3 regions of the Rhodococcus sp. G6(2025) genome follow, and region 3 is predicted to be linked to each of the others. Evidence: riboswitches for the same ligand, from Rfam matches in the RefSeq annotation. Region 3 holds a riboswitch; each other region holds the start of a gene.
The links. A riboswitch is a leader RNA that binds a small molecule or an ion and turns the genes downstream of it on or off. The one in region 3 is predicted to bind S-adenosylmethionine.
Positions count from the first base shown of each region.

Region 1 (4,610 bases), 2.3 Mb from region 3:
TCCATCCGGTCGCCGATCATCAGCGTGTTCGCGGAGTGCGCGCCGATGGCCCGCAACGCCGAGCGCATCATCAGCGCATTCGGCTTGCCCACGTAGTACGGGTCGCGACCGGTGGCCCTACTTATCAGTGCGGCAACGGATCCCGTGGCCGGAAGGGAACCCTCCCGGGACGGGCCGGTGGGGTCGGGGTTGGTGGCGATGAAGCGAGCGCCCCTCTCCACCAAACGAATTGCGGTGGTGATCGCCTCGAAGGAGTAGGTGCGGGTCTCGCCGAGGACCACGTAGTCGGGATCGTTGTCGGTGAGGACGTACCCGATGTCGTGCAGTGCGGTGGTGAGCCCGGATTCGCCGACGACGTAGGCGCTGCCGCCGGGGCGCTGGCTCGCCAGGAACGTCGCGGTGGCCAGGGCGGACGTCCAGATCGATTCCTCGGGAATGTCCAGGCCGGTGCGGAGCAGACGGGCGCGGAGGTCGCGCGGAGTCCTGATCGAATTGTTGGTGAGGACGATGAACGGGGTACCCGACTCCCGGAGTTCGGCGAGGAACAGGTCGGCCCCGGGGACCAGGTGCTCTTCGTGGACGAGAACGCCGTCCATGTCCATCAGATAGGTCCAGCCCGGGTGCTCTACGTCTTTGCTCACCGACTCAGTATGAGGGAGCGGGAGGGTGCATGCGCGACTATGCGAGCAGCCGGAACAGGCCGATGAGGCCGACGACGACGATGGTTCCCCGCAATGCGGTCGGCGACAGCCTGCGGCCGTAACGGGCGCCGAGGACGCCTCCGAACAGCGAGCCCACCGCGATCAGGCCGGCGGCCGCCCAGCTGATCCGGTCGAAGGCCACGAGCGTGTACGCGGTCGCGGCGACAACGTTGACGAGGAGCGAGAGCAGGTTCTTCGCGCCGTTCATCCGTTGCAGGCTCTCCGGCAGGATCGCGCCCATCACACCCATCAGCAGGATGCCCTGCGCGGCGGTGAAGTATCCGCCGTACACGCCCACGGCGAACGTCCCGACGGTCAGCAGGGTGAGGCGCGCCGGGCTCAGCCCCGCCTCGTGGCTGCCGCGCTGCTTCGCCCAGGCCTGGATCTTCGGCTGCAGCACCACCAGGATCAGGGCGAGGATCAGCAGCACCGGGACGACGAGTTCGAACACAGTTTCGGGTAGGTGCAGCAGTAGCCACGAGCCGAGAACCGCACCGCACAGCGACGCCGGGATCTGCCACCGCAGCCGCGGTCCCTGCCCGGCCAGTTCCCGCCGGTACCCCCACGTGCCGGACACGCCACCGGCGACCAGGCCGATCGCGTTCGACATCGTGGCGGTCACCGGAGGGAACCCGAACGCCACCAGGGTGGGGAAGGTGATGAGCGTGCCGCTGCCGACGATGGCGTTGATCGCGCCCGCGCCTACACCGGCTACCAGGATCGCGATGACTTCGAGTGGTGTCACCGAGGCGACGTTACAAGGGCCTCGGAAGGCCCGGCAGCCGGGTCGCACGACCACGGAGATGCAGGGCTGCACGCATCATTCAACCGCATCGATCTCCGTCTGTCAGTACTTCTGCGCACGGTGATTCTTGCGGCCGATCGGCACCATTTCCCCTGTGTTGCAGGGAAATACCCCGTGTTGACGGGGTTCGGGAATGCGGCTAGTGTTCGCTTCAACCATCCAGAGCGACCGAGAGACCTGGCTCGTTGACGTCGCAGCAACCCTTCCGAATTCTTCGGGTGCGGGTGCTACCGCCGGGATCGATGGAAGGCAGCACATGAACTACCCCGCGCGCCCTGCGTGGCGCAGACGGCACATCGACCTGTGCCGGACCACCTCCTGCCACTGTTGACGAGGTCTCACAGCACGCTCACCGGGCATTTCGCCCGGTGAGCGCCTGACGCGCGCCCGCATCCCGCGGAAGACGCGCCTCCTCCAGTCCCGTTTCCAGGTGAAAGGCCGCCTCAGTGATGTCTGTCGTAAGTGGTGAGGGAGCGTGAGCGCCCCCGTCCGGGCGCGTTCGGCCGCGCCCCTCGATTCAGTGCCGTCCGGCGACGGGGACGCCGCGCTGGAAGTGGCGCGGAGGTGGCATCCGTGGCGGTGGGTCGTCAGCGCCGTCGTGCTGGTACTGCTCGCCCAGTTCGTCCACGGCCTCGCGACCAACCCGGGATGGGACTGGGCGACGTTCGCCAAGTACTTCACCGCCGGCTCCGTGCTGCAGGCGCTGTGGATGACGGTGAAGCTGACCTTGTGGGGGACGGTCCTCGGATTCGCACTCGGTGTGGTGCTGGCGGTCAGCCGCTTGTCGCACAACCCGGTGTTGCAGGTGATCGCCTGGGTGTACATCTGGGCGTTCCGGTCGATTCCGCTGATCGTGCAGCTCCTGTTCTGGTTCAACATCACATACCTGTATCAGACTCTGTCGCTGGGCATTCCGTTCGGTCCGGGCTTCTTCACGTTCGAGGTGAACGGTGTCATCAGCGGCTTCACCGCCGCCGTCATCGGTCTGGCCCTGCATCAGGCCGCGTACTCCGCCGAGATCATCCGCTCCGGCATCATCTCGGTGGACCACGGGCAGATCGAGGCGGCGCAGTCGCTGGGCATCCCGCGCCGACGCCAGTTCTTCAAGATCGTTCTGCCCCAGGCGATGCGCGGCATCCTGCCGAACGCCGCGAACGAGGTGATCAGCCTGTTCAAGGGCACCTCGATCGTGTCGACGATGGCAATCGCCGAACTGTTCTACCAGGTTCAGGTGATCTTCGGCCGCAACGGCCGCGTCGTGCCGCTGCTGATGGTCGCGACGATCTGGTACATCATCCTGACCACGCTGTTGTCGATCGGCCAGTACTACGTCGAGCGGCACTACGCGCGCGGATCGGCACGGGCGCTGCCGCCGACTCCGTGGCAGAAGCTCACCCGGAAGTTCGCCGAGATCCGTGACGCCGGTGTCTCCGTACCGAGAGGCGCCACGAAATGACAACCGAAGCCCATCCGGCGGAGTACGCGGTGGAAGTTCGCGGAGTCCACAAGTCCTTCGGCGCACTGGAAGTCCTGCGGGGTGTGGACCTGCTGGTCCGCAAGGGCGAGGTGACGGTGATCCTGGGGCCGTCGGGTTCCGGCAAGTCCACGCTGCTGCGCACGCTCAACCACCTGGAGAAGGTCGACCGCGGCACCATCCGCATCGACGGCGACCTCATCGGTTACCGGCGCAAGGGCAGCAAACTGCACGAACTGCGTGAACGCGACATCCTGAAGCAGCGTTCCCGGATCGGATTCGTCTTCCAGAACTTCAATCTGTTCCCTCACCTCACGGTGCTGGAGAACGTGATCGAGGCGCCGGTGTCGGCGCAGGGCCGCGACCGGGCCGAGGTCGAGGCCGAGGCGATTGCGCTGCTGGAACGGGTGGGCGTAGGTGACAAGGCCCACGAGTACCCGCGACAACTGTCCGGCGGCCAGCAGCAGCGGGTCGCGATCGCCCGGGCCCTCGCACTGCGCCCGGCGGTGATCCTGTTCGACGAGCCCACGTCTGCCCTCGACCCGGAACTGGTCGGCGAGGTCCTCGCCGTGATCAAGCAATTGGCACGGGACGGCGCGACCCTCGTGATCGTCACCCACGAGGTGGGCTTCGCGCGGGAGGTCGCCGACACGGCGGTCTTCATGGACGCCGGCGTCGTGGTGGAACAGGGCCCGCCCTCGCAGGTCATCGACAACCCGCAGCACGACCGCACCACAGCATTCCTCTCCCGAGTTCTCTGATTCTCCACACCTCGGTGTGGATCCCCGAAAGGCGCACATGTCCACCGCACGGTTCCGTACGAAAATTCTGGCCTCGGCCCTCACCACCGTCGCGCTGCTCGCCGCCGCGTGCGGGGGCGGCGACGTCGAGGACGAGGGATCGGCGCCGACCTCGGCTGCCGGATACAACCTCACCGCCGACCAGAATCGCATCACCACCGACGAGGTCGAGTCGATCGCCGCGAAGGTCCCCCAACAGATTCGCGACCGCGGCACGCTCGTCGTGACGGGCAGCGCCGGTTCCGCCCCGCCCCTGCGTTTCTACGCCGACGACGACAAGACGCTCATCGGCTCGGAGACCGACTTCGCGTACCTGATCGGCGACGTTCTCGGGTTGAAGGTCGATCTCCAGGCGGCGGACTGGGCGCAGAACTTCGTCCGCATCGATTCGGGGGAGGCCGACGCGTTCATCTCCAACGTCACCGTCACCGAGGAGCGGAAGGAGAAGTACGACTTCTCGACGTACCGCCTCGACACGGTCGCGTTCGAGACGAAGAAGGACAGCGGCATCCAGATCAAGGAGCCCAAGGACGTCGCAGGTTTGAAGATCGCGGTCTCCTCCGGCACCAATCAGGAAGCGCTGCTGGTGAAGTGGAGTGAGCAGAACGTCGCGGCGGGGCTCGAACCGACCGACATCACCTACTACCAGAACGTCACCGACTACTACCTGCCCCTCGCGTCGGGCCGGATCGACGCCTACTTCGGGCCCAACCCGTCCTCGTCGTTCCACGTGGCGCAGGCCGGGGAGAGTGAGATCGCCGGAACGTTCTCGGGGGCGGGCGACGCCCTCCAGGGTGAGATCGCCGTGCTCACCAAGAAGGACAACGGAC
Region 1 covers NZ_CP179750.1:6,474,474-6,479,083, reverse strand. The annotation lists gene ACLIVD_RS29990 (HAD-IIA family hydrolase) at 1-602, opposite strand, end outside; gene ACLIVD_RS29985 (sulfite exporter TauE/SafE family protein) at 679-1,446, opposite strand; SAM riboswitch class I at 1,659-1,755, shown strand; gene ACLIVD_RS29980 (putative leader peptide) at 1,763-1,837, shown strand; gene ACLIVD_RS29975 (amino acid ABC transporter permease) at 1,982-2,962, shown strand; gene ACLIVD_RS29970 (amino acid ABC transporter ATP-binding protein) at 2,959-3,741, shown strand; gene ACLIVD_RS29965 (ABC transporter substrate-binding protein) at 3,779-4,610, shown strand, end outside.
Region 1: linked by a shared signal. The riboswitch ahead of ACLIVD_RS29980 (putative leader peptide) and the one ahead of ACLIVD_RS03690 (aminotransferase class V-fold PLP-dependent enzyme) in region 3 are both predicted to bind S-adenosylmethionine.

Region 2 (4,610 bases), 2.1 Mb from region 3:
TTGGCCAGATCCTCCTGCAGGCGGATCGGGTACAGGCGGTCGGAGTCGACGCCGCCCACGATGACGGGTGCGGTGATCGTCCCCAGCGCCGCGGCGATGCCACCGCGACCGCGGCCCACGTCGTGCCGGTTCATGGCCTCGGACAGCAGCACGTATGTGCTCGGGTCGAACCTGCCGACCAGCTTGTCGGCCTGGTGCTGGAGGTAGCTCTCGACGGCGTACCGGCCGCCGCGCCACGGGTCCTCGCCGTCCTGCGGCGAGTTCGCGAACCGGGAGTCGAGTTCGGCCTCGCTGCGGTAGGTCAGGTGCGCGATCCGGCGGGCGATGCGCAGTCCGGCCCGGGGGATCCGGCCGGTGTCGTGATAGTCGCCGCCCTGCCAGTCGGGGTCGCTGGTGATGGCCGCGATCTGGGTGGTCTGTGTGCCGATCTGGTCGGCGGTCGCGCGGGCGCCGACCGCGAGAACGAGCGCGGACGCCACCTGGTCCGGGTAGGTGACGGCCCACTCGAGCGCGCGCATTCCGCCCATCGAACCGCCGACGACGGACGCCAGCTTGTCGATGCCCAGCAGGTCGGTGAACTTCTTCTCGGCCGCGATCTGGTCGCGGATGGAGATCTCCGGGAAACGGCTGCCCCACGGGCGCCCGTCCTCGGCGATCGAACCGGGACCGGTGGTGCCGCGGCAGCCACCGAGGACGTTGGTCGCGATGACGCACCATTCGTCGGTGTCGATCGGCGCACCCGGACCGACCATCCCGGTCCACCAGCCGGGGGAGGGGTGTTCGTCGGTGACGGGTCCGGTGACGTGCGAGTCGCCGGTGAGGGCGTGCTCGACGAGCACCACGTTGTCCCGGTTCGGGGACAACTCACCCCATCGCTGCACGGCGAGGGACACCGACGGGATCACTGTTCCGCTCTCGAGCTCGAGCGATCCGATGTCGATGGTGCCGAGACGTCCGTCCGCCACCGGCAGGTTCTGTACAGCGCTCACGGTCAAGATGCCGCCGCCGTGAGTCCGGTCTCGATATCGGCGATGATGTCGTCGATCCCTTCGATGCCTACAGCCAGGCGGACCAGTCCGGGGGTGACGCCGCTGGCGGCCTGCTCCTCGGGGGTCAGCTGGGAGTGTGTGGTGGACGCCGGGTGGATCACCAGCGAGCGGACGTCGCCGATGTTCGCGACGTGACTGTGCAGGGTGAGCGCGTTGACGAACTTCTTGCCCGCGTCGATGCCGCCGGCGAGTTCGAACGTCACGATCGCGCCCGCACCCCGCGGCGCGATCTGCTTCGCCCGGTCGTGCCAGGGCGACGACGGAAGCCCGGCGTATCCGACGGACACGACCTCCGGCCGCGCCTCCAGGTACTGGGCGACGGCGGTCGCGTTGGACACGTGCCGTTCCATGCGAAGGCTCAGCGTCTCGAGACCCTGGGCGATGAGGAACGCGTTGAACGGGGAGATCGCCGAGCCGAGGTCGCGGAGCAGCTGCACGCGCGCCTTGAGGGCGAAGGCAGGCGGTCCGAGTTCGGAGTAGACGACGCCGTGGTAGCTCGGGTCCGGGGTGGTGAAGTTGCCGTGGCGGCCCTGGGTCCAGTCGAACGTGCCGCCGTCGACGATGACACCGGCGATCGCCGTGCCGTGGCCACCGAGGTACTTGGTGGCGGAGTGCACCACGATGTCCGCACCGTGCTCGAGGGGGCGGATCAGGTAGGGGGTGGCCACCGTGTTGTCGACGATCAGCGGGAGCCCGTGCTGATGGGCGATCCCGGAGATGCCCGGCAGGTCGAGGACGTCGTTGCGGGGGTTGGAGATGGTCTCGCCGTAGAACGCCTTCGTGTTGTCCCGGATCGCGTCCTTCCACTGCTCGAGGTCGTCGGGGTCCTCGACGAACGAGACCTCGATGCCGAGCTTGGGCAGCGTGTAGTGGAAGAGGTTGTAGGTGCCGCCGTACAGCCGCGGGCTGGAGACGATGTGGTCGCCCGCCTCGGCGAGGTTCAGGATCGCGATCGTCTCGGCGGCCTGTCCGGAGGACAGCAGCAGGGCGGCGACGCCGCCTTCGAGGGCGGCGATGCGCTGCTCGACCGCGTCCTGGGTGGGGTTCATGATGCGGGTGTAGATGTTGCCCGGCTCGGCCAGACCGAACAGCGCGGCAGCGTGATCGGTGCTGTCGAACGTGTACGAGGTGGTCTGGTAGATCGGCAGCGCCCGCGCCTTGGTGGTCGCGTCGGACGTCTGCCCGGCGTGGATCTGCTTGGTCTCGAACGACCAGTTCTCGGTCATGTGCTGTCTACTCCAGTGGTCTGACGAGGCGCGACGGAGTTGCTGGTTCGTTCGCGCACAGGGCTTGTCTGGTGCTCTATCTACGACAACAACAACACATCATGAACCTCCGATGTCGGACCCGCGCTTGTCACCCGACTGTTGTATGAATCAGGGAACCAGGTCATCACCCGGGGCACCCCACCGCGGTGGAGGGTTGCCGGCCAGCTAGCCGGGGCTCGTTGCTGGCACTCATGACCTGGAGTGAATCTTAGCGGCTGGGGTGGAACGACCGGAAACGGCACCGATCAGGGCCACTAGCAGGGAAAAGTTACCCGCGAGTAGGGACGACCTCCGTGCCCCACGTGTTGCGAGCGTGGCGCATAGCAGTACGCTTGTCTTGTTTACGTGCGGTCTCCCAGCGGCCGCCTTGACCGTCTACGTTTGAAAAGCGAACCGTTCGCGGACCCACTCACAAAGTGCGACCGCAACCGTGTAACCAGGGAAACTTCCTAGGAGGACGCGAAGCACCCATGTCCAAAATCAAGGTTGAGGGCACCGTCGTCGAACTCGACGGCGACGAGATGACACGCATTATCTGGCAGTTCATCAAAGACAAACTGATCCATCCTTACCTGGATGTGAATCTCGAGTACTACGACCTCGGCATCGAACACCGGGACGAGACCGACGACCAGGTGACCGTCGACGCGGCCAACGCCATCAAGAAGCACGGCGTCGGCGTCAAGTGCGCGACCATCACCCCGGACGAGGCACGCGTCGAGGAGTTCGGTCTCAAGAAGATGTGGCGGTCGCCCAACGGCACCATCCGCAACATCCTCGGTGGGACGATCTTCCGCGCGCCGATCATCATCTCCAACGTTCCGCGACTGGTTCCGGGCTGGACCAAGCCGATCATCATCGGCCGTCACGCCTTCGGCGACCAGTACCGCGCCACCGACTTCAAGGTCCCCGGTCCCGGCAAGGTGATGATCACCTACACGCCCGAGGACGGCAGCGAGCCGATCGAGCACGAGCTGGTGAACTTCCCCGAGGGCGGCGGCGTCGTCCAGGGTCAGTACAACTTCACCAAGTCCATCGAGGACTTCGCGCGCGCCTCGCTCAACTACGGCCTGCAGCAGAACTACCCGGTGTACCTGTCGACCAAGAACACCATCCTCAAGGCGTACGACGGCGCGTTCAAGGACATCTTCCAGCACGTCTACGAGACCGAGTTCAAGTCGGAGTTCGACGCGGCAGGACTCACCTACGAGCACCGTCTCATCGACGACATGGTCGCGTCGGCGCTCAAGTGGGAGGGCGGCTACGTCTGGGCCTGCAAGAACTACGACGGCGACGTCCAGTCCGACACCGTCGCGCAGGGCTTCGGATCGCTCGGCCTCATGACCTCCGTGCTGCTGACCCCGGACGGAAAGACGTGTGAGGCCGAGGCCGCACACGGCACCGTGACGCGTCACTTCCGTCAGCACCAGCAGGGCAAGCCGACGTCCACCAACCCCATCGCGTCGATCTTCGCGTGGACCCGTGGACTCGAGCACCGCGGCAAGCTGGACAACACCCCCGACGTCATCGGCTTCGCCCAGAAGCTCGAAGACGTGGTCATCAAGACCGTCGAGGGTGGCCAGATGACCAAGGACCTCGCGATGCTGGTCGGCGGCGACCAGGGCTACCTGACCACCGAGGAGTTCCTCGGTGCGCTGGACATCAACCTCCAGAAGGCCATCGCCGAGCAGTAGGCACCGAGCCACAGCGTTACGAGCGGGACGTCCCCTCACGGGGCGTCCCGTTCGGCGTTTCCGGGCCGGGTGAGTCATCTCACGGTCGCTCGCGGCGCGAAAAGCGGAATCCGGGGAAGAGAATTTCGATGTGGGTCGTTGCGCAACGAGGCGCCGTGCGCCGCGTAGCCGTCTCCCCGCCTAGTCGAAAGTCCTTCTGTGAGCACTTCCACCCCCGTCCGCCCCGAGCACCTCGGTGTCATCGCCCAACATCCGTCCGTCCGCAAGCTCGCCATGATCGCGCTCGCGCTCGGTGGCTTCGGGATCGGGACCACCGAGTTCGTGGCGATGGGGCTACTGCCCGAGATGGCGTCGAGTCTCGGGATCACCGAGCCGACGGCCGGGCACGTCATCTCGGCGTATGCGCTGGGTGTGGTCGTCGGCGCGCCACTCATCGCGGCGTTGACCGCGCGGGTGCCCCGTAAGACGCTGCTGATCGCGTTGATGGCGGCGTTCACGATCGGCAACGCCGCCACGGTGTTCGCGCCGAACTACGGCGTGCTGATGGCCGCGCGGTTCGTGGCGGGCCTGCCGCACGGCGCCTACTTCGGTGTCGCGGC
Region 2 covers NZ_CP179750.1:2,907,769-2,912,378, forward strand. The annotation lists gene metX (homoserine O-acetyltransferase MetX) at 1-995, opposite strand, end outside; gene ACLIVD_RS13175 (bifunctional o-acetylhomoserine/o-acetylserine sulfhydrylase) at 992-2,275, opposite strand; SAM riboswitch class IV at 2,394-2,514, opposite strand; gene ACLIVD_RS13180 (NADP-dependent isocitrate dehydrogenase) at 2,788-4,011, shown strand; gene ACLIVD_RS13185 (MFS transporter) at 4,210-4,610, shown strand, end outside.
Region 2: linked by a shared signal. The riboswitch ahead of ACLIVD_RS13175 (bifunctional o-acetylhomoserine/o-acetylserine sulfhydrylase) and the one ahead of ACLIVD_RS03690 (aminotransferase class V-fold PLP-dependent enzyme) in region 3 are both predicted to bind S-adenosylmethionine.

Region 3 (4,610 bases):
GGACGGTGACGCTGTCGGGGTCGCGACCGTCGGCGACGAGTTCGGCGCGGATCCGTGCGCGTTCCTGCTGCGCCTCACGCAGATCGGACGCCCGGATCCGGACGACGTTCGGCGGGAACGACGTGAGGTCGAGCTGATCCGTCGAATCGGCGGTCAGGTCCACCCAGTAGTCCGCGCCGTTGATCGGCCGCGTGCCGGTGGCACCCTCGGCCGCCGGGTGGTGGCCGGAGCCGGTCAGTTCGACGGCGACGCGAAGTGGACGGGATACGAAGGCATTGTCTCGAGACATAGGGGTTCCTCGGGAATGACGTGTGAATGAAACGGAGCTGGAAGAACGGTCAGCTCGAACACATACCCGAGGCGGTTCGGCACAGATCGACATGCCGACGGCACCAGTGAGCAATCATTGTGCTCCCAGCCTGCGATGCCATGCGGTCATACTAGCGCGTCCCGCGAAAAACGCGTCTCCGGCACCGGATTCCACTGGCCGCTCTCCTTGGCGTAGGTCCAGCTCCGGCGGCCCGCCACCAGGGTGCGCACCGCGTCGACCAGCCGATCCACGTCCTCGGAGCAGCTTCCGAGACCCACACTCACCCGCACGGCGCCGTCGGGCCTGCCGAGGCGGCCCAGCAGAGGATGGGCGCAGAACCGCCCGTCGCGAACTCCGATTCCATGTTCGGCGGAGAGGTAGGCGGCGATCTCTCCCGGCTCGAACCCGTCGATCGTGAACGTCACGATCCCCACGGTGTCGGGGGCGTCCGACCACAGCCGCAGGAACTCCAGGCCGTCGACGGAGCCGAGGCCGTCGAGGAGCCGGCCGGTGAGTGCCGCCTCGTGTGCGGCCACCGTGCCGAAGTCCAGCTCGGACAGTGCATCGCACGCGGCGGCGAGCGCCGCCGCGCCGAGCACGTTGGGGGTTCCGGCCTCGTGCCGGGCAGGGGCGGGCGCCCACTGGGTCGATTCGACGGTCACGTTCCGGACCGCCCCGCCGCCTGCGAGATAGGGCTCGGCGGCGTCCAGCCAGTCCCGGCGGCCCACCAGCACACCGGCGCCGAAGGGGGCATACAGCTTGTGCCCGGAGAACGCGAGGTAGTCGACGCCCCACTCCTCGACGTCGATGCGCCGGTGCGGCGCGAGCTGAGCGGCGTCGACGAGAATCCGTGCGCCGCAACGATGCGCCACCTCGGCGAGGGCGGCGATCGGCAGAACCTCGCCGGTCACGTTGGATGCACCCGTCACCGCGAGCAGGGCGGTGGGCTTGGAGCACAGTTCTGCGACGAGCAGGCGGACCGTCTCCTCCAGCGTGTCCGCCGCCCTCACGACGCGAGAGTTCTTCCACGGCAGCAGGTTCGCATGATGCTCGATGTCGAGGACGACGGTGCTGCCGGGGACGCAGCCGGCCAGCAGATTCAGCGAGTCGGTCGTGTTCCGGGTGAAGACCACCACCTGGTCCTCCCCCGCTCCGACGAACCGGGCGACAGAGTCGCGGGCGTTCTCGTAGCACTCGGTCGAGACCCGCGACGCGTAGCCGGCGCCGCGGTGCACGCTGGAGTACGTCGGTAGCAGTGCCCCGATCCGGTCGGTCACCTGCGCCAACGCCGGCGCACTGGCGGCGTAGTCGAAGTTGACGTAGGCGCAGTCGCCGCCCTGAACGAGCGGAACCCGCAGGTCGGAGCCCGAAACCTGGGCCAAGGGGGCAACACACACGTCAGCGGTCAGTACAGCAGTCATCACGACATCCCTCGTAGTCAGGGACTCGTCGCAGGGTCGGTGCCCTCTCGGAGTCCGCGCTTGCCGGGTCCGGTATGGACCTCAGCCTGGTCGTCACCCGGAGCACCCCGCCGCGGTGGAGGGTTGCCGACCAGCTAGCCGGGGCTTGACGCTGGTACTCGTGACCTGTTTCGAAGATTGCAGGATCGACGCGCTGTTGTCAACCCGAAACCCGGAGGGTCCCGGATCCGGGACCGAGAACTCGCGTCAGTTGGGAGTCACCCCGAGGAGCGGGGCGAGCTGATTCGCAATCGGGTTGAGGTCCAGCCTGTTCGGGTCCTTCTTGGGCGTGGAGTCCCACGGCTGAACGGTGGCGGGGTCGCCGAACACGATCCGGTTCGCACTGCGGACGCCGGTGAGACTGCCCTGTGGGGCTTCGCAGGACGCGGCGGTGTTCTGCGGGAAGTCCTGCTGCGTGTCGTCGAAGTTCGGGTCGTTCCGCTTCATCTCCTGGAGGATCGCCTGGGTGCCCTCGTAGCCGACGGTGCACGACGGCGGATTGTTGGTCTCGGCCACCAGGCCCAGGTGCACGGTTCCGTCGTCGGGCGCAATGGTCGACGACGCTGCCGCCACCCCCGGCAGGTACACGAACAGGGTCTGCAGGGCGGTGGCTTGCACCGAGATCGCCTTCGCCGTGACGGACAGGTTGGCGAGGTTCGTCGTGGCACCGGGTCCGGCCTCCGAGACGAGTTGCCCCAGTAGATCGCTCGCCGGATTTCCGTTGTCGATCAGCCGCCGGACGTCCGGGTCGCTGCTGCGCAGACGATCCGCGAGCGAGTCCAGGTCGGCACTGAAATCCTTGATCGCCGAGGACTGTTCGGACTGCGTATCCAGTACAGTGCGACCGTCGCGCACCAAAGCCATTGTCCGATCGAGCGATTCGGAGCCCGACCCCGACAGCCCGGACAACGAATCCGCGAGCGACTGAAGGTCTTTGCCCTTGCCGTCGAATGCCGCACCGAGTTCCGTCACGACGGTGTGGAGCGCGTCGATCGGCACGGATTCCGTCAATCCCCGTGTGCTGGCGAGCAATTCTTCGACGGGCACCGGCGTCGACGTGTCGGCGGCGGCGATTCGGGACCCGTCCGCGAGGAACGGCCCCCGATCGGTGGCGGGCCGAAGGTCGACGTACTGCTCGCCGATCGCCGACCTGTTGGCCACGACGGCTTTCGCGGAGGCGGGAATGTCGGGCGCGCTCGTGTCGATCCTCAGTTCGACGACGACGCCGTCCGGGGTCAGGGACATGTCCCCGACGCGGCCGACCGGCACGCCGCGGTAGGCGACTTCCGCATTGGTGAAGATGCCGCCCGACGTCTCCGATTCGAGGTGCACGGTGTATTCGCCGAACCCGAGGAGATTGCCCAGGCGCACATAGTTGGCACCCACGTAGACGAGGCCCGTGAGAGCCACGAGAACGAAGCCGATCAGCTGCCACCGGACGAGCGGCGACCTCACCGTCGACCCTCGATGTCGCGTCGCCCGAACGCCGTCCCCGCTGCGGCTGGCAGGCACCGGTTCGCGAAATGACTGTTGATGGCGGCGGCAGACACAGGCACTCCGATGACAGTGGGATACGTGAGACAAGCGGTCACACATATATCTAGTCCGGTCGCCGTAGCAGCGCAAACTCCGAACCACCCTCGGTGGCGCACGTCACTCGACGGTCTTGACTGAATTTTCAGTTTGGAATATCTTCGGTTCCCAACAGGACGTGATGACAGTCACCTCCGCCCCGAAATGTGAGGTCCGCAGTGTCCACGAATCTCGACCCGACGACGCCCCTCGACGACACCGCCCCCTCCCCGCCGGAGGACCGCTTCGGACACGTCGAGACGATCGGCGTGGAATACATCCCCGAATCGGAACGCGATTCGCGACCGCTCAACATGCTCGCCGTGTTCTTCGGCGGCAACCTGGCGTTCTCGGTGATCGTGTTCGGCTGGCTCCCCATCACGTTCGGACTCGGGTTCGGCAGCGCGATCGCGGCCAGCGCGGTCGGCATCGGACTCGGCACGCTCCTCATCGCTCCCCTGTCACTCCTGGGCCCGCGCACCGGCACGAACAACACCGTGTCGAGTGGTGCGCACTTCGGAGTGAGCGGACGGATGATCGGCTCGGGGCTCACCCTGCTCTTCGCCCTCGCGTACGCCGCGATCGCGGTCTGGACCTCGGGTGACGCGCTGATCGCCGCCGCCCACCGCCTGCTCGGCACACCGGTCGACAACGGCATGCTCGCCCTCGGCTACGGCATCATCGCCGCCGAGATCGTGGCCGTCGCGCTGTTCGGCCACGGCACGGTGGTCGCGCTCCAGAAGTTCGTGCTGCCCGTCGTTGCCGCGCTGCTCCTGCTCGGTGTGTTCGCGTTCGGGGGTCGCTTCGACGGCGGGTCGGGCAGCGGCGACTATCTCCTCGGCGGGTTCTGGCCCACCTGGATTCTGGCCGTGGTGCTCGCCGTCGGCGGTCCGCTGTCGTACGCCCCGACACTCGGCGACTACAGCAGGCGGATCTCCCGGGTGCGGTTCAGCGACCGTACGATCGTCGCGGCCACCATGGCAGGCATCTTCTTCGGGCTGTTCCTGACCGCGGCTTTCGGATCGTTCACCGCGTCGACGTTCACCACGCTGAGCGACTCCTACGTTGCCGACCTGGTGGCGGAGGCGCCCGGTTGGTACGTGCTGCCGATCGTCCTCGTCGCCCTCGCAGGAGGACTCGGCCAGGGCGTCCTCAACGTCTACGCCAGCGGTCTCGATCTGGAAGCGCTGATCCCCCGGTTGCGCCGCGTCCACACCACGCTGATCACGTCGGCGCTCGCGGTCGCCCTGCTCTACATCGGCGTGTTC
Region 3 covers NZ_CP179750.1:761,726-766,335, reverse strand. The annotation lists gene ACLIVD_RS03700 (LLM class oxidoreductase) at 1-289, opposite strand, end outside; gene ACLIVD_RS03695 (putative leader peptide) at 339-407, opposite strand; gene ACLIVD_RS03690 (aminotransferase class V-fold PLP-dependent enzyme) at 436-1,731, opposite strand; SAM riboswitch class IV at 1,783-1,897, opposite strand; gene ACLIVD_RS03685 (MlaD family protein) at 1,978-3,225, opposite strand; gene ACLIVD_RS03680 (purine-cytosine permease family protein) at 3,522-4,610, shown strand, end outside.